Linked DNA regions of Rhodopirellula baltica SH 1. Each later gene encodes a partner of the first gene's protein in a complex. Links are inferred from orthologs where the notes say so. Each region holds a gene or a part of one and is shown on either strand. Other genes may lie near its edges.

Region 1 (11,853 bases):
TCTGCTCAGCCCGACGATGTACGGAAAAAGTGTCAAACCACCACAACCGGAAGGATTGTGGAAGATCGTTGCGATGCCAACTTCGTACCCCAACAGCTACGTCCCCGACTCGGGTGAGAAAGCCGTTCGTCGAAGCGTCTACACGTTCTGGAAACGCGGTTTGCCACCGCCGCAGATGACCATCTTTGACGCACCCAACCGCGACAGTTGCATTGCCAGACGCGAACGAACCAACACGCCGCTGCAGGCCCTCATGCTGATGAATGAACCTCAGTTCTTCAGTGCATCGACGACGCTGGCCAAACGATTGCTCGATGATGAAACGTTGAATGCCGAAGACGGCGGCCATCAAAAACGTTTGGCCGTTGCCTACGAAACCATCACTTCGCGACCGCCAACCGATGCGGCTCTCGAATCGTTGTCGCGATCGCTCGAGACCTTTCAATCGCTGTATGAATCTCAACCGGGCCAAGCCACCGCACTCGTGCAACGATGCACGGATCCGGTTGTCCAGTCCGTGACATCCGCGCCCGACCAGGTTCGTTTGGCCGCATGGACTATGGTGATTCACTCCATCTTGAATTTGGATTGTGTTCGAACGCGGGAATGACGCCACTTTCCCGACTGCAAACCGCCAACGAATCCGAACCATTCTTTCACAGACCTCGCCATGAACACTTCGCAAAACGCCGCTTTCCAAACGCTGGCCAACCTATCGGGTCGACGTCAGTTCTTGCAGCAATCCGGCATGGGACTCGGAGCAACCGCGTTGGGATCAATCGTCGCTCGTGCTAACGCCAACGAAGCCAAATCGATTGACAAGCAAGCAACGGACTTGAAGGCCGGTGAGTTGGAAGGTCTGCATTTTCCCGCCAAAGCCAAGCGGGTGATCTTTCTGTTCATGGCGGGTGCCCCCAGCCAAATGGATTTGTTCGATTACAAACCCGAGCTCGCCAAGCAGTTCAAGCAACCGCTGCCGCCCAGCGTCAGCAACGGGCAACGAGTCACCGCGATGACTCGCGGCACGAAACAAATCATCGCGCCATCGATGTTCGAATTTTCGCGGCATGGCGAAAACGGGATCCATCTCAGCGAACTGTTGCCTCACCTCGGAACCGTGATCGATGACATTTGCTTGATTCGATCCACGCACACGGACGCGATCAATCACGACCCGGGCAAAACGCTGTTCTGCACCGGATCGGAAATCCCCGGCAAAGCGAGCTTGGGTTCTTGGCTGAGCTACGGCCTGGGTCGGATGAACGAAAACCTGCCCGACTTCATCGTGCTTAACTCCGCCTTCTGGAGCGGCGACAAAGCCAACATCCAAGCTCTCTACAGTCGATTGTGGGGATCCGGTTATCTGCCGTCCAAACACCAAGGCGTCTCGTTCCAACCTTCCGGTGATCCGGTTTTGTTCCTTTCCAATCCGGAAGGTGTGAACCGCGAAAGCCGACAAAAGATGCTGGACTTGGTCACGGATTTGAATCGCCAACACATGCAGCAAATCGGTGACCCAGAAATCCTGACGACCATCGCTCAACAAGAGATGGCGTTTCGAATGCAAGCCTCGGTGCCGGAACTGACCGACTTGAGCCAAGAGACCGAAGACACGTTGGCGATGTACGGCCCGGAAGTCCACAAGAGCGGCTCGTTCGCTCGCAACTGCTTGATGGCACGCCGAATGGTCGAACGCGACGTTCGATTTGTGCAACTGTTTCACCGCGGATGGGATCACCATTCACACTTGCCGAAGAAGATTCGTGGCCAAGCTTACGATGTTGATCAACCATGTGCCGCCTTGATTCGCGATTTGCGGCAACGCGGAATGCTCGATGACACCCTGGTCGTTTTCGCGGGAGAATTTGGACGCACGACGTATTGCCAGGGCAAACTGACGCACAAGGATTATGGACGCGATCACCATCCACGTTGCTTCACGACTTGGATGGCCGGCGGTGGTGTCAAAGGCGGCATCACGCACGGCGTCACCGATGACTTCAGTTACAACGTCGTTGAAAACCCAGTCCACGTGCGAGATTTCAACGCAACGATTTTGCACCAATTGGGAATCGATCACGAACGGTTGACGTTCCCGTTCCTCGGCCTCGATCAACGATTGACTGGCGTGGAAGAAGCCCACGTCATCCACGACATCCTGGCTTGATGAATTCGGTTCTTTCGAGAGTGTTGATTGATTGAGCCGTCAAGGCGTTCGCCTGGACTACGAAATGTTTGGGCTTGTGGTGGCCATGCGTTTGCGCAGGTTTTCATCCCGGTAGGGATGCCGGATGGTAGCCGTCGGTAAGCGATAGCGCCACCGATGGACACGCCCCCACGCCGCCACTCTCCATCCCGCCGTGGCCTTTGGCCACGGCGGGATGGAGAGTTTTTCTGGGGCTCGTTTTCCAGGGGTACGCTGCTACGCAGCAACCCCCGGCTACCATCTGAAATCCCTACCGGGATGAAGAAAGACAGAAACCGGAAGAAAAATTGCATTCGCTATCAGAACGCCAATAGCAAACGTTTCGCACAGGGTTTGACAAGTCAAAGCGAGCCGACTTAGAAATGCGTCATGGATTTCACCGCGATCGATTTTGAAACGGCGACGCGTCGCTCAGACAGTGCCTGTCAATTGGCGGCGGTTCGCGTTCGCGGCGGAGAGATCGTTGATTCGGCGTGCTGGCTGATTCGCCCGCGACCGTTTGTGTTTTCACCCGCCAACATTCAGATCCACGGCATCACTCCCGGGATGGTGCGGGAGGAACCCGAGTTCGGCGAGTTGTGGCCGGAGATCCAATCCACGCTCGGCGATGATTGCTTGATCGCTCACAACGCCAGCTTTGACCTCGGCGTGTTGATGGCTTGTTTGGAATCGCACGACCATCCTGTTCCCGACATGCAATACAGTTGCACGCGAGCGATCGCCCGTCGGACTTGGCCCCAGCAACCTCGCTTTGGGTTGAAACCACTGTCGGATTGGTTGGGCATTCGGTTCCGCCACCACGATGCTCTGGAAGATTCGATCGCTTGTGCCAAGATCGCTTTGGCCGCGGCGGAAGACTCGGGGGCGACCAGCCTGGAGACTTTGGAATCGAAGCTTTCCTTGTCTCGGGGCAGTGCAGGTGCTTGGGGAAAGAAAGGGCCAACGTCCAGGCGTGCATCGACCCGACGAAAATCTTCCCCGCGTCGCTCGCCGTCACGGGCTCCCGAAGTCGCGATCGCTGGATCGACGATGACTAGTTCCACCATTTCGAACTCGACGGCCGGATCCGCCTCGTTCGCCATCGAGCCGCCCCGTCCCTGCGGGATCAGCGACAGCGGCGTGGATTTGCAGCGATTGATGATTCGTGCCGACTTCATTCGACCGCTCGAGGGACGCAAAGTGGTCTTCACCGGGGTGCTTCAAAAGCTGCAGCGGGAGGAAGCTGAAATGCTGACATCTCGTTGCGGAGGAAAGTGCCAATCCAGCGTTTCGCGAAAAACGGACTTGGTCGTCGTCGGTGACCCCGATTCGCGAACGGTTCAGGCAAGTCGCACGATGAGCGTCAAAGAGGCGACCGCTCGACAGCTGGCAGCCGAAGGAGCCCCCCTGAGAATCATGACGGAACACGAGTTTCTGGAAATGATCATCGCGATGTGAACATTCGTCCTACCGACGAATTTGCCGCCAATCTGGGGCTGCAAGGTGGATCCTACCAAGAGTTCTCGGCGAATCGATTTTGATCCGATCCCCGGTCCTCTGCGCCGAGGGCAAACCGTGTTATCCTTCCCGAAATTTTCACGGCAGGCGTCGTCGAACCTGAGCCCCCACAGCCGGTGGGCTCTCGACCAAATCGTCAGCCATTCGAGCCCCTCCGCCCTCTTTTGGGATCGTTTCCGTGCCGCGTCGCGACGACATCAAGAAGATTCTGCTCATTGGCAGTGGCCCGATTGTTATCGGCCAAGCTTGCGAATTCGACTACTCAGGAACCCAAGCCTGCAAAGCGTTGCGTGAAGAAGGTTATGAGGTCGTGCTGGTCAATAGCAATCCAGCGACGATCATGACCGACCCGGCCACCGCCGACGCAACGTACATCGAACCGTTGACTTGGCAGATCGTCGAAAAGGTCATCGCCAAAGAACGCCCCGATGCATTGCTGCCGACCCTGGGTGGCCAAACTGGCCTGAACGTCGCGATGGACCTCGACGCCAACGGCGTGCTCGAAAAATACGGCGTCGAAATGATCGCCGCCAACGCCAAGGTCATCGCCAAAGCGGAAGAACGCGAACAGTTCAAACAAGCGATGGACAAAATCGGCCTGGATGTCTGCAAAGGCTTCACCGTCCGAACGCTCGCCGATGCACGCAAAGCCCTCGCCGAAGTTGGCTTGCCCGCCGTCGTTCGACCATCCTTCACGATGGGCGGCAGTGGTTCTGCGATTGCCTACAACAAAGACGACTTCGATTCGCTGGTCCAAAACGGACTGGATCAATCGCCCGTCACCGAAGTCTTGATCGAAGAATCGATCATCGGCTGGAAAGAGTACGAGATGGAAGTCATGCGTGATTGCGACGACAACGTCGTGATCATTTGTGCCATCGAAAACTTCGACCCAATGGGTGTCCACACGGGCGACTCCATCACCGTCGCCCCCGCCCAAACGTTGAGCGACAAAGAATACCAACGGATGCGTGACGCTTCGCTGGCTGTCATTCGCGAAATCGGTGTCGAGACCGGCGGCAGCAACATCCAATTCGCGATCGAGCCTGACACGGGCCGAATGATCGTGATTGAAATGAATCCGCGAGTCAGTCGAAGCTCGGCGTTGGCCAGCAAAGCAACCGGTTTCCCGATCGCAAAGATCGCTGCGAAATTGGCCGTGGGATATCGTTTGTGGGAATTGCCCAACGACATCACGCAAAAAACCAAAGCCTGCTTCGAACCGACGATCGACTACGTCGTCACCAAGATGCCTCGATTCGCGTTCGAGAAATTCCCCGAAGCCGACGCGACACTGACGACTCAAATGAAGTCGGTCGGCGAAACCATGTCGATCGGACGAACGTTCCAAGAGTCGTTCCAAAAAGCCCTGCGTGGCTTGGAAGTCGGCGCATTCGGATTTGGCAGTGACCCGAAGGATCTCTGGGGAACCGAAGATCAACCAAGCCGCGACGAAATCCGTGCGAAGTTGTCGACTCCCGGTTCCGAGCGAGTTTTCTACATCCGCTATGCATTCAAGGACGGAATGACGGCGGCGGAAATTCATTCGCTGACCAACATCGACCCATGGTTCCTCGATCACCTGCAACAACTGATCGAAACCGAAGACAACCTACGCGCGATCGGAAAGCTGGACGCGATCGATGTAGACACAATGCGAGACGCCAAACGTCGCGGATTCTCGGATCGTCAAATCGCGACGATCACGTCGAAAACGGAATCCCAAGTCCGAGCGAAACGTTTGGAAATGGGCATTCGACCGGTCTACAAAAGTGTCGACACCTGTGCGGCTGAATTTGAAGCTTTCACGCCGTACTACTACAGCACCTACGAATCCGAAACCGAAGTGCCAGCCAAGGGCGACAAGAAACGTGTCGTGATCTTGGGTGGTGGCCCCAACCGAATCGGTCAGGGCATCGAGTTCGATTACTGCTGCTGCCACGCTTCGTTTGCCCTGCAAGAGATGGGCATCGAATCGATCATGGTCAACAGCAACCCAGAAACAGTCAGCACCGACTACGACACATCGGACATCTTGTTCTTCGAACCCTTGACGATCGAAGACGTCCTGAACATCTGCGACGCGATGCAGCCTGATGGTGTGATCGTTCAGTTCGGTGGCCAAACGCCGCTCAACTTGGCTCGTGGATTGGAACAGGCCGGCGTGCCGATCATCGGCACCAGCGTCGACACGATCGACACCGCCGAAGACCGTGAATTGTTCAGCAGCCTGATCGACGAACTCGGCCTGCGGCAACCGCCATCGGGCATCGCTCGCAACATGGACGAAGCGCGAGTCGAAGCCAAACGCATTGGCTATCCGGCGCTTGTTCGCCCCAGCTTTGTGCTCGGCGGCCGTGCGATGGAGATCTGCTACGACCACTCCCAGTTCGCTCGCTACGTTGCCGAGGCATTCATCGTCGCCGATGGACAGCCTGTTCTGATCGACCGGTTCCTCGAAGACGCTACCGAAGTCGATGTCGACGCGATCAGCGATGGCAACGATTGCGTGATCATGGGGATCATGGAACATATCGAAGAAGCTGGTGTTCACTCGGGTGACTCGGCTTGCTGCATCCCACCGTTCAGCCTGACTCAACCGGTCCTGGCCGAAATTCGCGATGCGACGAGAAAGCTGGCCGCACGCCTGAACGTGGTTGGGCTGATGAACATTCAGTTCGCCGTCAAAATGGAAGGCACGCAGCCAACGCTTTACATTTTGGAAGTGAACCCGCGTGCCAGCCGCACCGTGCCGTTCGTTGCCAAAGCGACCGGAGTTCCTGTCGCAAACTTGGCGACCAAAGTCATGGCCGGCAAGACGTTGAAAGAACTGAACGTCACGGAAGAACCCATTCCACGCCACGTTTCGATCAAAGAAAGCGTGTTGCCATTCCGGAAATTTGCCGGCGTCGACATTGTGCTCGGCCCCGAGATGCGAAGCACCGGCGAAGTCATGGGTGTCAGCGAATTGTTCTCGATCGCGTTTGCCAAAAGCCAACTCGCTGCGGGGACCGTGCTGCCAGAATCTGGCAAGATCTTCTTGTCGCTCTCTGCCAACCACAAAGAAGCCGCCGAGTCACTCGGCAAGTCTTTGATCGAGTTGGGTTTTGAACTTTTGGCGACCGAAGGAACCGCGGTTCGTTTGGAAGCCAACGGAATCGCTGTGACCCGGGTCAAGAAGCTCTCCGAAGGTCACCCCAACCTGATCGACTACCTGAAAAACGACGACGTTCAGTTGATTCTGAACACTCCGTCAGGCAAGGGAGCTCGGACTGACGAAGGCAAGATCCGAGCTGCCGGCGTGCAACATGGCGTGCCGTGCATCACCACTCTGGCCGCCGCGGAAGCCGCCGTGCGAGCGATGGTTGCCATGCGTGACACTCCGATGGAAGTCGAATCGCTGCAACGTCGGTACGCACAGAACGTCTGATTGCATTGTGAACGTTTCAAGAAACAGCCGCCTTTGAGCGGCTGTTTCCGTTCACAGAGGATGCGTCGAGTCATTAACATGGGGGTCCTCCATCCCATTTCATCAGGCGACGACGACATGACTCATCGATTGAATGGTTCGTTGACCTTCCTGGTCGGCATGCTGTTATTTGGCGTGGCGGTCCCCGGCTCGTTGCTGGTTTCGGCTTCTGCCTCAGCCGCTGAACCGGTTCGTTTCAGCTCGAAGGTTGGCGAAACGGTCACCTACAAGATCAACATTCAGATCGGGATCGGTAAAGACGCGGGCAAATACCCTGGCACGTTGACTTATCAAGTCAAATCCGCCACGCCGGAATTGATTCAGCTGAACGTGACCGGCCATCTAGAAGGCACGTACTCTCGCTCGTCATCCTTCTTCCGCAGCAGCAACGATTCGCCTTTGCCAACGCTGGAATCGGTGTCTTGCCGAGGGGCGTTGCTGGGAATCACACCGCTCGGAAGCGTCGAGGTCGCGCAGCGGGATGAGATGATGGGATTGCTGCTCGGCACGCTCGGCCAACTTGCCATCGTTCCACTCCCTCCGGCCAATGCGATCCCCGTCAATCAACGAGCGGCGGACAATGGTGCCGATGTCGCAGTGACCTGGAACGAATCTGACACAACCACCATCGCCCGGGTCAGCAGCCCCTTTGGAATGACGCCTTTGTTTGCCAGCCACGCGGGCCTGAACAATAAAAAACTTTCCATCGCAACCGAGAAATGGAAGTACGTTGCTCATCCAGCGGTTCGAAACCGGATGAAGATTGACCATCAATACGAGTTGTCCGCTCCCGAATCCGACCCACCACTGAAGATGCAAGGTGAAGGCATCGCGTTCTTCAACTTAGACGATGGCTTCTATGAACAACTGCAAATCAATCGAGTGATCTTCCAAGTCGACGATGGCGTGGAAATCAAAGTTCCCGTGTCGATCTCTTTGGTTCGCGAGACTCAGCAGGAACGCAACGCCAAAATCGCTGCGGCAAAGGAGGCTGAACTCAAACGCACACGCCCCTTCACCGATGCTGAACGCAAAGAATGGATCAAGGCTCTCGGTCCCGAATCTTCCTTCACGATCGCTCATCGCGCGATGATGGAGCTCAACTCGAGGAATCAACGCCAAGATCCCGAACTCGCGCAGGCACTTCTGCAGCGAGCCGAGATGTCCAAGGATAATCGGAAATCCTCCTTTTATTCGGCTGCGGCCCGCTACGACGAATCGCTCAAGCAGATGGCAGAGGATCGTCGCGACTACAGCCGCGGGATTGGGACGGTGAAGCGGACCGGTGGGCCAGTCACAACGGCCAGCCGTTTGGTTGTCGGTCAGATTCTGGCCAAATCACGAGAACGATTCAGCGGCTACGAAGCGGTCGAAGTCAAAGAAATCCATGCTCGCAACGAAGTCTCGGTGCAGTCCGTCGGTGGTCATGGTCGAGTCGAACGCGTCAATGTATCGATGTTGCGTTACCCACCCGATACGGTTCAGCAACCTGTCGACACGCGGCCCGCACCGCGAACTCGGCGTGTGGCTCCAAAACCCAAGGTGGCGATCGATGAACCGGATGAGATGGACGACGAAGATCCCCAAGCTGAAATGGATGTCATCCGGACCTGGACGGACAAAACCGGGAAATTCAAAATCGAGGCATCGTTCCTGGCGGTGAAGGATGGCAAGCTTCGCCTGAAGTCCGCCGACAACAAAACGATCGAAGTCCCGGTGACAGCACTCTCAAAGAAGGACGCCGACCTGGCGGAACGATTCCAAAAGGAATCCGAAGCCGCCGCCAATCCATTCCAAGTCGTAACGGAATAGCGATCAGCCTCAGGACGCCGGGTTGCCCCTCACCTAGCGTGCTGCCTCGGTCTACCCAACCGCGGAGCGGTGGCATTTGTCAGCCTCGGGTTTCAACCCGAGGTTCCCGGCAGGTGCGTCCAATGAAAAGCCGCGGAGTGGCGACAGGTGGGATCATCATGTCCCCGGCTGTCGTCGCTCCGCGACTTGCTCACCATCGAGATTCAACCCAACCTTGGGTTGAAACCCAAGGCTGCCAGATTCCGTCGCTCCGCGACTGATTGCGTGCGAGCCGGCGTCACCTGCACCGCTTCCCCCGACAACTTCCGAGGGCCCTGAGAACCGGTTTCGGAGACATGGTTCCCAGGAACCTGGACTGGCTTAGAATCAAGGGCTCACGACCACGAAATGGGGTCGATTTTCGCCAGCCCTTCTCGTCATCCGTCTGATTTGAATGACTTCCGATCTCACTGCCGCCCCCGATTCCACCGCCGAACCGCCGGATCGTTCGAAGTACCGTCTGCTGGTGGTCGACAATGAGGCTGCCCACGCGCGGGCGATGACGGAGAGCCTGGAAAAGGTTGGCTACGTTTGCGAGGTCGCGACCAGCGGCCCCGACGCCGCCGCACTGATCCAGCGAGAAACGTTCGACATCATCATCACCGACATGGTGATGAACGATGTCGACGGAATGAAAATCCTGGCTCTGGCAAAAGAACGATTGCCCGAATGCGAAGTCGTCATGGTGACCGGGCACGCGACGGTGCCGATCGCTGTCGAAGCGATGCAGCAGGGCGCGTTCAATTTTCTCGAGAAACCGATCACCCCCAGTCGCTTGCGAGCCATCGTCGAGAAGGCGGCCGAGAACGTCGAACTCCGACGGACAAACACCGAGTTGATGCAGCGGCTCGACGAGCGTTTTGGCTTCGAAGGCATCATCTACACCAGCAAAAAGATGCAAACGGTCATCGACCGTTTGCGACGCATTGCCGCCACCGACGCGACGGTGCTTATCACCGGTGAATCCGGAACCGGAAAAGAAATGGTGGCGCAGGCCATCCATCAAAACAGCCCCCGCAAAAACAAACGCATCGTTGCACTCAACACGCGAGCTGTTTCTGAGAACTTGGTCGAGAGCGAACTGTTCGGCCATGTCAAAGGTTCGTTCACCGACGCGGTCTCCGACCGGGAAGGTGCGTTTGAATACGCCAATGGCGGGACGCTGTTCCTGGACGAAGTCGGCGACATGCCGATGAGCACCCAGATCAAATTGTTGCGAGTGCTGGAGGAAAGCCAGATCACTCGCGTCGGTGGGAACAAGTCGATCAAGGTCAACGTTCGTTTGATCTCAGCGACCAACCGACCACTCGAAGAAATGATCGATGCAGGAACATTCCGAAACGATCTCTACTTCCGTTTGAAAGTCGTGACGATCGAGTTGCCGCCACTCCGAGAGCGACGCGATGATGTGATCGCTCTCATGGACCATTTCCGAAAAATGTTCTTGCGGCGACATGGCAAATCGTCTGCCCATTTCACTCCCGCAGTGACCAAGAAATTCTTCGCGTACGACTGGCCCGGCAACATCCGCCAGCTTCGAAACTTCGTCGAAACCATGGTGGTGCTGGACACCGATGGGTCACTCGACGAAGACGACTTGCCGCCGGAACTGATCGACGAGACACCTCAAGAGGGCGAAGAATCTCAAGGCCCCGCTTTGATCGAAGGCAACATGAGTTTCGTCGGCAGACCACTCGCTGAAATCGAACGCTGGGCGATCGAAGAGACGCTGAAACTGACCGGCAACAATCGAGAAGAGGCGGCAAAGATCCTGCAAATCGGTGCCCGAACTCTTTACCGTCGACTCGACCAATACAAAAAAGATGAAGACGAAGCAGCAGCTCAATCGTAGACCTTCACCTCGGTAACACAGCGCTTTTCCACTCGCAAGTTTCGACCCTTTCAATTGCCACCGGATTTAAGAATGCAACCTTTGCCTTTTCCCATGATGACGCTGACCTCCGAAACCAAACTTGACCTCGAGAAAGCAGGTGTGTTGGTCCTCGGAGTTGAACCGTCTGCTGATTCAGGGGAATCTTCCGACGGCAAAACGACCGCCAACTGCATCGCCGTTTCTTCGTTGCCAGAATCGCTCGCCGCGACGGTAAAGAACGCGTGCAGTTCCGGCGAAGTGACCGGCAAACCTGGTGAGCTGACCAGCTTCGCCACTGGCAATGCTCAAACACCTTGGATCGTGCTTGCGGGGTTGGGCGCAAGCGACAAACGAACTCGCGGGTCTGCGATTGAACTCGGTGCCGCGGTGGTTCGCAGCTTGGCCAGCAAGCCACGCCAGCAGATCACTTTCGCGTTGGGCGATGGCGTCGCCACCGAAAACCACGATGCCGTCGTCGCCGGTGCGGTCTCCGGATGCGAAGGCCAACATCTGTATCAACGTGAACCTTCCATCTCGGTTCCCGAAGCAATCGCGTTTGTTGGTTACTCAGCCGAATCCGTTTCACGTGGTGAAAAGCTCGGCCAATCGATCAATCACACTCGGCGTCTGGTCAACGAGCCACCGTCGATCATGAACCCAACCGGCTTCGCTCAATACGCTGAGAAAATCGCCAGCGACTGCGGACTCACGTGTGAAGTCTGGGACGAGAAAAAACTGGAAGCTGAAAACTGCCGAGCGATCTTGGCCGTCGGTCGAGCATCAACCAGCCCACCGCGTTTGGTGATGCTGCGTCACGATGGCGGTGGCGACGAAGCCCCGCTTGTCGTCGTCGGCAAAGGCGTCACGTTCGACTCCGGCGGTTTGTCACTCAAACCCAGCGATGGCATGGTCGACATGAAATGCGACATGGCTGGCGCGGCAACTGTTGTTGGCGTG
Region 2 (10,830 bases), 3.9 Mb from region 1 along the record:
TTCTTCCGTCCCGACCGAACGGTGGGGCTTTTCGGTATCGGAAAGTTTGCTGAGCACGGGCACTACCAAGTGATGGCTGGCAACGGATATCGAACGGCCAGCTTGCCCAATTCGGCAACCGACAACCGTATCACGTTTGCGGCAACGAGCTACATCGATCCCGCGGGGGATTTTGGGTCGCAAATTGTCGACTACGAAAAGACGCACACGGCACTTTGGCGAATTGGGCACTCGATGGTTTATTCGCCACAGGTCGGTCAGCAGTCCGGTGATCCCTACGACGAAACCAACTTTGTCCGGTTGTCCGATGGCACTCGTTTGACACAGGTCGGCGCAATCTCTCCGGGCGTGACGATTTCGGATTTCGATATCTGGTTTTACGGAGCGGACTTCGCTTGGAAGCGTCGAGGATGGAGTCTGACGAGCGAGATGTTTCTTCGCTGGATCACGGATATACGTGGTGACGGAGCTCTCGCGAAGAACCAGGTTTTTCAACACGGTTGCTACGTCGAGGGCGGCAAGTTCTTGATTGACAAGAAGTTGGATGTGAACCTGAGATTTTCGCGAGTCGATGGGGACTACGGTGCGGCCAACGAGTATGCGGTGGGCATGAACTGGTATCCGTTGTCCAAGCCAAGTTTGAAGGTCACGTTCGACATGACTCAGCTCGACGGAAGTCCGTTGCAGAACACGACCAGCGATATTCTGGTTGGCGACGAGGGAACCTTGTTCCGAACGCAGTTTCAGGCAGAATTCTGACACCGCGGCGGGAGGTCGCTCTGTTCCAACGCGTCGCCTCGACGAATCGCGTTGGAATCGCCATAACAGTGGCCGTTGCGAAAACCGCTGGATCATGGCGGTTCGACTCCCACCTTTCTTTCCCCATTCTTTCAGGCAACTCGATGGAAGCCGGAATCGTCGGCTTGCCCAATGTCGGCAAAAGCACCCTCTTCAACGCTCTGACGTCCAGCGTCGCGGCTCAAAGTGCCAACTATCCGTTTTGCACGATCGAGCCCAACGAAGGGATCGTCAGCGTGCCCGATTCGCGATTGAATCGGATCACCGACTTCATCAAGCCTAAGAAGGTGATTCCTTCGGCGTTGAAGTTGGTTGATATCGCCGGCATCGTGAAAGGTGCGGCCGAAGGTGAAGGTTTGGGCAACAAGTTTCTCAGTCACATCCGACAAGTCGACGCAATCATGCAGGTGGTTCGTTGCTTTGAGGATCCCGACGTGATTCACGTGAGCGGCCAAGTCAACCCGATCGCCGACATCGACACGATCGAAACCGAGCTGGTTTTGGCTGATATGCAAACGCTCGAAAACGCATTGGGTAAGGCTCAACGGACCGCTCGCAGCGGCGACAAGGAAGCCAAGCTTCGCGTCGCGGCAATTGAGAAGTGCAACGCACACTTGGAAAACGAGCAACCGTTGCGGACTTTGGAATTGCCCGAGGCCGAGCAGGTCGCGATCAGCAGCTATGGCTTGATGACCGCGAAACCAATCCTGTACATCGCCAATGTTGACGAAAACGACCTCAACGGCGAGCACGAATTGGTTGACAAAGTTCGCGAGCATGCGGCGAAGACCGGAGCTTCGGTGGCCTGCGTTTGTGCGAAGCTCGAATCAGAAATTGCCGAACTGGACGAAGAAGATCGAGCAGAAATGTTGGCGGACGTGGGCTTGGAAGAACCATCGCTGAACATCATCGCTCGCGAAGCCTACCGAACACTTGGTTTGCAAAGCTTTTTCACAGCCGGCGAAACAGAGGTCCGTGCGTGGCCGGTTCGAATCGGAGCGACTGCTCCCCAAGCCGCCGGGGTGATTCACAGCGATTTCGAGCGTGGTTTCATCCGCGCCGAAATCTACCAGTTGCCGGAGCTGGAAGAATACAAAACAGAGAAAGACATTCGACAAGCCGGTAAACTTCGTGTGGAAGGAAAGTCCTACGTGATGCAAGACGGTGACATCTGTCACTTCTTGTTCAACGTTTGATCGTCATTCCAGCACGCATTTGATCTTCGGTTTGATATTCAGGCACCGATTCGTTTTGGTGCCCATTTGCTGATAGCCCGTGCTCCCACCGCCATCCCTCCTACTGACGGTTCTATGAACAAAATGTTGATTCCAATTCTCTTCGCTATCGGCACAGCGTTGTTTTGGGGCTGCTATGGCCCGACCATCGGCAACGCTCAGGCGCCCCGCATCAACGGTGCACCGTTGTGGTCGCCGTTCAAACCTTACGTCTTCATTGGGATTGCTTACCTGGTGATCGCGATTCTTGGTGGTTTGGCCATGATGGGCGTCAAAGGAGACTCGTTCAATTTTTCGGGCGAGCACTTTGCGACCGTCAAATGGGGTTTCTTGGCTGGTTGTCTGGGGGCCTTTGGGGCACTCTGTTTGACCACCGCAATGATGACCAGCAAAGGCAACGCGTTATTGGTCATGCCGATCGTTTTTGGCGGTGCGGTGTCGGTGACGGCCCTGGTTTCCGTTCTTCGGCTGGGTGGGCATGTGCAAATCAGTCCTGTGCTTTGGGTTGGTATGGCGCTGACCGTCGTCGGCGTTGTGATCGTGGCGATGAACACGCCTCACGGTCATGCACCGACGAAGCCTGCGACCGATGCCACTGAATCAGCCGAACCGCATGCCGCGGTACCGGTCGAAACCGAAGACACGCAAGCGTCCTGATTAACAGAACGAACGAACACAGCGAAATGACTTCTCCTAGTGATCCACTCACGGTTATCCGAGCCATCGATGCGGAGCTGACTCACGTTTGGATGGTCCGCACTTTCCTCAAGCATGCCGATGAATCGGAAGAGGATGAGGATTTGAGGGAAGTCGTTCGAGACTTGTACGACTTCATTTTGGCTGTTGGGCCGGTGACGGACGAAACCGACACGGCCGTTTACATGAAAATGGCCAAGAAGAAATTGCGGCGGCTCCGAGGAGCCACGGAGCTGTACGAGGCGATCCAACCGGAAGTCAGCGGGCACACCAATTTCGCGATGGCGGCGAAGTCGTTGCGTTTGGCGGTCAATCGGATCATTGCTTTGGTTCAACCGCCGCAATAATTCGCCTGTCTTTCCTAGAGTCCGAGGCAGCGGAACCGGTCAGATGGTCCTGCGGCACTCCCCATCGTCGGCCCGTTAAACGGCCGACGCGACCTCAGAATGGTGAGATCCCTCCGACCCGCCAAGAAACCCCGTCAAATCGGCGGGAAAGGGGGCGGACGCACACTCGGGGGACTGGAAGAAAATGGATTCGACAGCGATAACAGGACACCACGTCGAAGGTATCCCATTTTTTCCGCGACTCCCATTGTGCATTGATGAGCTCACCTGCCAAAGCTGCCAAACTCGCTCTCGAAGACGGCACCGTCTACACCGGAACCAGCCTCGGAGCAGAAGGCGAAACGACCGGCGAAGTCGTCTTCAACACCTCGATGACTGGGTACCAGGAAATCCTGACCGACCCCAGCTATCGCGGTCAATTGGTGACGATGACTTATCCCGAAATGGGCAATTACGGGATCAACTCAATCGACCTCGAAAATCGCGGCACTTCGCTGGCGGGATTCATCATCCGCAACGAGAGTCGCATGCACAGCAACTACCGATCGGAAGGTTCGCTGAGCGACTATCTGAATTCGCAGGGTGTTGTTGGAATCGCCGGCATCGACACGCGTGCCCTCGTGCGACGAATCCGCAGCGAAGGCGCCATGCGAGGCGTTCTGTCGACGACCGATTTGGATGACGCATCTTTGGTGGCCAAAGCCAAAGCTTCACCGGGTTTGGTCGGGCGTGATTTGGTACAGGAGGTCATGCCGACTCAATTGGAAAAGTGGACCAACGAACTGGATGACTGGACCATCCGAGAAATTCGCGAAGCAGCCAAAGACGCGTCGATCGGCGACGATAGCCGACCGCACGTCGTCTGCATGGACTTCGGCATGAAGTGGAACATTCCGCGGCACCTGCGTTCACGCGGCAACCGAGTCACGATCGTTCCTGGAAATGCATCCGCCGATGACATCTTGAAGATGGATCCCGACGGTGTGTTCTTGTCCAATGGACCCGGCGACCCCGAACCATTGACCTACGCTCACAAAGCGATTGGTGAATTGCTCGGCCAAGTCCCCGTGTTTGGAATTTGTCTCGGTCACCAACTGCTGTCCGTCGCCTGCGGTGCCAAAACCTTCAAACTGAAATTCGGTCACCGTGGAGCCAACCAACCCGTTCTCGATTTGGAAACGGGCAAGGTTGAAATCACCAGCCAAAACCACGGCTTCGCGGTCGATGATCAAGGTTTGCCAGATTGCTTGGAAGTCACGCACCGCAATTTGAACGATGACACGATCGCAGGTGTTCGTCACAAAGACACCGGAGCGTTTGCTGTTCAATATCACCCCGAAGCTGCGGCCGGTCCTCACGACAGCCACTACTTATTCTCACGATTCCAGGAACAACTGAACGAGAAGTGCGGGGTGACCGCATGAGCAAAGCCCCCAGGACAGCCATCAGCCCAACTCGCGAAGAGAATTATCCCGAGTGGTATCAACAAGTCATTCGGGCAGCCGACCTCGCTGAGAACTCGCCGGTTCGCGGTTGCATGGTGATCAAACCGTGGGGCTACCAGCTTTGGGAAAACGTCCAGCGTGCTTTGGATGACATGTTCAAAGCAACCGGCCACCAAAACGCTTACTTCCCATTGTTTATCCCGATGAGCTTCCTCGAGAAGGAAGCCGAACACGTCGAGGGATTTGCGAAAGAGTGCGCGGTCGTCACTCACCACCGTCTTGAACCAGATCCTGATGGCGGGTTGCGGCCTGCGGGCAAGCTCGAAGAACCATTGATCGTTCGACCAACTAGCGAAACGATCATTGGTGCAACCTACGCGAAGTGGGTGCAGAGTTACCGTGATTTGCCAATTCTGATCAACCAATGGGCCAACGTTGTGCGTTGGGAAATGCGGACGCGAATGTTTTTGCGCACCGCGGAATTTCTTTGGCAGGAAGGCCACACCGTCCACGCGACTTCGGAAGAAGCGGTCGAAGAAACCGAGAAGATGGTCGAGGTCTACCGAGACTTTGCTGAGAACTGGATGGCGATGCCAGTCATCGTCGGTAGCAAGACTCCGCTGGAACGTTTCCCCGGCGCCGTTGAGACGTTGTCGATCGAAGCCATGATGCAAGATCGCAAGGCCTTGCAAGCGGGGACGAGCCACTTCCTGGGTCAGAACTTTTCAAAAGCGCAGGAAATCAAATTTCAAAGTGAGTCCGGCGACATCGAGTTTGCTTGGACAACCTCTTGGGGCGTCAGCACTCGTTTGATCGGTGCTTTGATTATGACGCACAGCGACGATGATGGGTTGGTTTTGCCACCGCGTTTGGCACCAACGCATGTCGTCATTCAACCAATCTACAAAGACGATTCGCGAGCGGAGGTGATGGAATACGTTCAATCACTCCGCGACGAATTGGCGGCTCAAACCTACGCGAATGCACCTGTCCGGGTAACCATCGACGACCGCGACATTCGCGGCGGCGAAAAGAAGTGGTACCACGTCAAACGAGGCGTGCCGATTCGATTGGAAGTTGGACCGAAGGACATCGCCGCGGGCACGGTTTTCTGCGGCATTCGCAACCAACCCAAAAGTGTCGGCATCGACCGAGCGGAATTGGTCGCAACGATCGGCGAGAAACTGGCAACGTTGCAGCAGGAGTTGTTCGACGCCGCTTTGAAGATGCGGGAAGACAACACAGTCGAGCTGACATCCGAAGCTGAGTTTCGCGACTTCTTTGCTGACAAAGGCGACACCGCAATCACCGGCGGGTTCGCTTGGTGTCACTACTGCGATGAAGACTCTTTGCAGCCGTTGTTGAAAGAGTTGAAGGTGACGATACGTTGCGTTCCGCGATCGGACAACGCGACCGAAGGCACCTGCTTCTTGACTGGCAAACCCGCAGCTCAACGAGCCATTTTCGCGAAAGCGTATTGACGCTCTCGCGATGACGCGTTGATTGTCAATTTGGTTGAGCTGATTAGGCGATCACACTGCGTTTCCGCCGACGCATCAGCCACTCAAACGTCATCCATGCCAATCCGCAAAGTGTGGCCGCGCCCATCAAGCCGGCCGGCCAAGATCCTATGCGTACATACAGGCTGATTCGCGAGTCTCGCCTTGGCTGGGCATAGATCACATCGCTTTGTCCTTTTGCCAATCGCTCGACCACTCGACCGGCCGAATCAATCCACACGGTTGGGCCACCGTTGGCGGCGGACAAGATTGGACGCCGACATCCAACCGCAACTAATTGTGCGCATCGCAAATGGTGATCCACGACCGCGGAATCGTGGAACCAAACGTCGTTGGTCAACGTCACGATTGCGTCAGGCAGTTTTGGGTTGGCTCGTGAATTCAGTTGGTGCATGTGATTGACAGGAATTCGTTCCACCGCCGTTTCGATGCACAAATTTGGCATTAACGAAATCCCATCCAAGTCAAAGCGTTCCGGTTGGGTTCCTCGATCCAATCCAAGTCCCGGAGGGACAATGTCGCGGATCCAGGGCAAGCTGTGCACCAATGGGATGGTTTCTCCGAATAGGACGAGGTGATTCTTCGAGTAGGTGCCGGACATGTTTCCGGTCGCATTCACCCAAACCACGCCGCTGTATTGGCTGGGGCGATCCGCGTACTGGACCAATCCACAGCCGCCAATGATTGCCGGTGGCGCCTCGGTTGGCACGGTCGAACTGGCCCTCATCGCTCGCTGAATACTGTTCGCGCGATCCAAGAAGTCGTTCTGCTTGCTTTCCACTGCGAAGCGAAGTTGTTCAGGCTGCAACGGCGCGGCTGCTGGGTTCTGCATGAAGTCAGGAACCACCAGATCGGCGCCGGTCGTCATCCAAGGCAATCCGCCTGAGAACATCGACTCGGGCCAAACAACTGCATCGATTCGTGTGTTCGATTTAGCGACCGCATCGATTGCCATTTGACCGTATGTCGCAAAAATCTCCTGTTCACGCACGATGTCTTGTTCATAGACCGTCAGTTCGTTGTCTCCCAAAAGTGCGATCGTTTTGCCGGTCGGTTCCGTCTCGGCATTCATCGACATTGCTCCGTAGACCATCGTGGCAATCAGTAAACCGCCTGCGGTCACCAATGACTTCATCGGGGAGTCAGAGACACTTGATGTCCGTTGAACGACCCATCGATTCAGTGCGTCGAACATTGCGACGTTGACGCAGACGATCACGAAGCTGACCGCATAGGTTCCGCCCAAGTCTGCGATTTGGATGAGCATTGGCATATCAGCCAGTGCGTGGCCGAGCATCAACACCGAGATCCCGGTGAAGAAGTAGTTCCGAATCCACTCCAAGCCAACCCAAACGACGGCGGCCACAAGACAAAGCGGTACTCGATCTCGCCGTGCTTGAGAGACATCACAGTTGTCTACCAATCGCAGTCGCCGGAGCAACGCGATAAAGAGAACGGGATAGATTGCCAGGTAGCCTGACAATGCAATCCAAGGCAAGAACATCAGCGGATGTGCGTAGCGGAGACCTTGAAGGCTGAGCAACCAATAGGCGAGCGAAGCGGCGTACAGGGGTCGCTTCCAAGAAGAGCTCGGCGAGACTTCCGCGATCGCCAGCAGTGGAACCAGTGCGATGAACACCAAGGGACCGATCGCGAATGGAGGTCCCGAGAGCCAAAGCACCACTGCGAATGCGGACGATGCCGCAGAAAGCCACCTCATCGAGGCGGGGTCGAGCGATGGCTGCTTGGTGGCGACTTCCGAAGCAGGAAGGTCGGAGACGGATTTGTTTTCGCTCAACGGAGGGGCTCACGTTCGCGGGATGATTGATATCCCCGTGAAATACCAGCCCAACCGCGGGCCGGCAACCCGTTTCACATTTCCCGACGCGTGTTAGGCCTTGGCGGCACCCGGCCAGAATCGTTTCCAACGGCTTTCGTTGTTGGCGTGGTCGTCCGCACCGGCGCCTTCTTCCGCAGTTACCCCGGTTTCTCGGTGCGTCAATCGATACGCAACATCCCGGAAAGCCTGGGTCAAGGCTGCCTTCGGGGCTTGCGTGATCAACGGCACACCGTTGTTGCGGACTTCGACCATCGTTCGATAGTCGTTGGGCAACAAAGCGAAGATCTCACGTCCGAGTGTTTCTTTCGCTTTCTTCAGGCTGATTTGTCCGGCGTCCAAACCAGCTCGGTTGACGATGATTTCAACTCGTTCGGCGAGGCCTTCGGTTTCATCGAAGCTCATCATCAAACGAACCACGTTGCGGAGACATGGCAGGTCCAATTGAGTGACCAGCAATACCTTCGACGCGGATTCGATGGCGATCATGTCGAGCGCGTTGTAGGTCTTTGAAAGGTCGACGATCAAATGCGTGAACGAGGCCTTCAGCAAACCGACAACTTTGCGAAGACTTTCGGTGTCGATGGCTTCCAGGTCATGCAGTTCAACTGGTCGCGGCAGCAAATACAGACCGCTGGAGTGTTTCGTGAGCGACTTCTTGAGCAGTTGAATGTCGAGTCGTCCGATGTTTTGAACGACGTCGGCGAGTGTGTAATCCGGAATAGCATCCAAGAAAACGTCGGCGTCACCGAGCGCTAAATCCAGATCCAACAGGGCAACACTGTTGCGGCTTTCTTCGGCCAACACGCAGCCCAGGTTCACCGCGGTGCTGGTCGTTCCCACACCACCGGTTGCTCCAGCGATCGCGATGACTTCGCATGAACGATTGCGTGCGTCTCCACCGCCGAACTTGGTTTGACTGATCCGACCGAGCGCCGAAGACAGTTCTTCTTCTACCAAAGGCAACGTCAGAAACTCACGTGCTCCAGCACGAATCGCCTGCAGGATCAATTGTCCATCGCTGACGGCACTGGTCGCGAGCAACGCCGTGTCGGGCGTTTCGCGAGTGATCCGCTCAATCAGTTTGATTGCGGCGGTGGAATCGGTGTCCAGCGAGATGACCCCGACATCGGGAGTCGTTTGATCGACGATGTCAGGAAAGAACTCGTAGCGTGAGCAGTCCGCTTCCAGCCAAACGGTGTCCATCCCCAAAAGCATCGCTTTCAGTGTTTCGCGGGACGAGTCGTTTGGATCGACCAAGGCCAATCGTAGGACGTTACTCATAACAGGCAGCTTCGATAGACGGAGAAAGGTTTCATAGGGGACAGCCCGCTTGTCAGGCGGGCGACATGGTGGGGCGTATCGAGTTCACTCAGGCGATCATCTGTAGTCCGGTTGGCTGACGATCACACCTTCGGCAACCTTCGTTGGTTGTGGACCAGGGACGATTGCATTCGGTGGAAGCAACTCGCCAGCACCGAAACGATTGTTTGCGGGTGACGCGGTGTTGCGTGCAGTCCGCTGCGGGTAGTAGCCAGACGGATTTGGCATCGCTCGCTGCGGCATGTTTCGCGAAGCTTGCGGGGTCGACATGCTTGGATCGACAATCTCACCTTGCGGGTAAATGAGCTCTGGGGCACCGTTCTGCGAATCTTGGTAGATCGGTGCTTGGTGCATCATCGGACCAGGTTCGATTGGTCCTCCGCGGAAGCCGCCGCTGATGCCAGGTTGCAAGTTTTCGTTGTCGCAATCGTTGGCTTTCAAGTTCGGCACTTCGATGTGACCATAAAGGTAGAACTCTTTATCGTCAGGTGAGTGCGAGTTCATGCCAGGGCCACCACGAGGGACTTCGTGTGGATCCATGGCTTCCACCAATTCTGGAGTGACCAGGATCAGCAATTCGATCTCGTTTCGACGTTCCTGCATTTTGCGGAACAATGTCCCGACGTAAGGCAAGCTTCCGAAGAATGGTGTTCGGGATGTCGTTGATTCGGTGCGGCTTTGCAACAAACCAGCCAAAGCGAACGTTTGTCCCGCTTGCATTTCGACGGCCGTTTCAACGTATCGCGTCGTAAACGCGGTCACATTGGTACCGTTGACCGTGACGGCTCGCGAAGGATCGGGCTCACTAACTTCTGGTCGCACTTCCAGTCGAATACGACCGGGGCCAACGACGAACGGCAAGAAGTCGATGCTTGTTCCGTAATCTTCGTAGGTGATTTGAACTTGGCCGTTCTGCCCGGGAACAATCGTCGGGATTCGACCACCAACGGTGAATCGTGCGGGGCGTCCGTGGGTGGCGACGACAGTCGGTTCCGCTAACAGCTTGGTCAAACGCTGTTCGTGCAACGCGTTGATGAGCGTCTCGAAATTTCCGTTGACATTGAATCGCAGATTCGTATCACCAAGTGGAATGGGGCCAAAGCCAGCGTCACCTTCGACGATACCGGCACCAACATCGAGGACTCCACTAGGGCCGTTTAGCAATGTGAAGTTATCGTCAAGAATTGCCAAGTCGACGCCGAGTTCACGGAGCTTCGTACGGCTGACCTCCATGATCTTGGTGTGCAACAAGACTTGTTGGATGCCGACGACTTGGATGTTGTTGATGACCGTCGTGTAAAATTGTTCGGTGATCGCGACCGCTTTGTCCACGTCGTCAACACTGGTTACATATCCAGAAATGATCGCCGACTCGCCGATGGGCGTGACTCGAAGCGATGCCAGCGGCAGCTGCGAGTTCAAAATGCCTTCGACTTCACGAGCGTCGGCGACGACGGTGACGTCAATGGTGTAAAGCTTGTCTTCGGTGTCCCAAAGGTTGATCTGAGTGGTACCCGGGGTTTTGCCGAAGACCTGGATTTGGTTTTCAGATACCGGGGTCGCACCCAGGACTTCCTCGTTGTGAACTTGGAATCGTGGAATGCGTTCGCCGAGCGAGAGGATGCGACT

The links.
Region 2: the proteins of carB (region 1) and carA are in contact, whole or in part, in a solved structure (PDB 1KEE), measured with the Escherichia coli proteins. The link is inferred for Rhodopirellula baltica SH 1 from one-to-one orthologs.

What each region holds. Positions count from the first base shown.
Region 1 is NC_005027.1:6,532,071-6,543,923, reverse strand. Bases 3,488-7,333 are described here. They hold carB (carbamoyl-phosphate synthase large subunit), read left to right. Parts: upstream 3,488-3,881; coding sequence 3,882-7,133; downstream 7,134-7,333. Other genes in these bases: RB_RS25165 (SHD1 domain-containing protein), read left to right, coding at 7,251-7,333; RB_RS25175 (exonuclease domain-containing protein), read left to right, coding at 3,488-3,643. Outside these bases: RB_RS25185 (DUF1553 domain-containing protein), read left to right, coding at 1-610; RB_RS25180 (DUF1501 domain-containing protein), read left to right, coding at 671-2,167; more of RB_RS25175, read left to right, coding at 2,576-3,487; more of RB_RS25165, read left to right, coding at 7,334-8,984; RB_RS25160 (sigma-54-dependent transcriptional regulator), read left to right, coding at 9,418-10,875; RB_RS25155 (leucyl aminopeptidase), read left to right, coding at 10,948-11,853. UniProt on the Escherichia coli protein: Large subunit of the glutamine-dependent carbamoyl phosphate synthetase (CPSase).
Region 2 is NC_005027.1:2,661,134-2,671,963, reverse strand. What follows is about bases 2,594-5,416. They hold carA (glutamine-hydrolyzing carbamoyl-phosphate synthase small subunit), read left to right. Parts: upstream 2,594-3,333; coding sequence 3,334-4,500; downstream 4,501-5,416. Other genes in these bases: proS (proline--tRNA ligase), read left to right, coding at 4,497-5,416; RB_RS10405 (hypothetical protein), read left to right, coding at 2,717-3,076; RB_RS10410 (hypothetical protein), read left to right, coding at 2,594-2,690. In the rest of the region: RB_RS10420 (porin), read left to right, coding at 1-759; redox-regulated ATPase YchF, read left to right, coding at 903-1,994; more of RB_RS10410, read left to right, coding at 2,109-2,593; more of proS, read left to right, coding at 5,417-6,002; lnt (apolipoprotein N-acyltransferase), read right to left, coding at 6,046-7,839; RB_RS10385 (AAA family ATPase), read right to left, coding at 7,933-9,162; RB_RS10380 (type II and III secretion system protein family protein), read right to left, coding at 9,259-10,830. UniProt on the Escherichia coli protein: Small subunit of the glutamine-dependent carbamoyl phosphate synthetase (CPSase).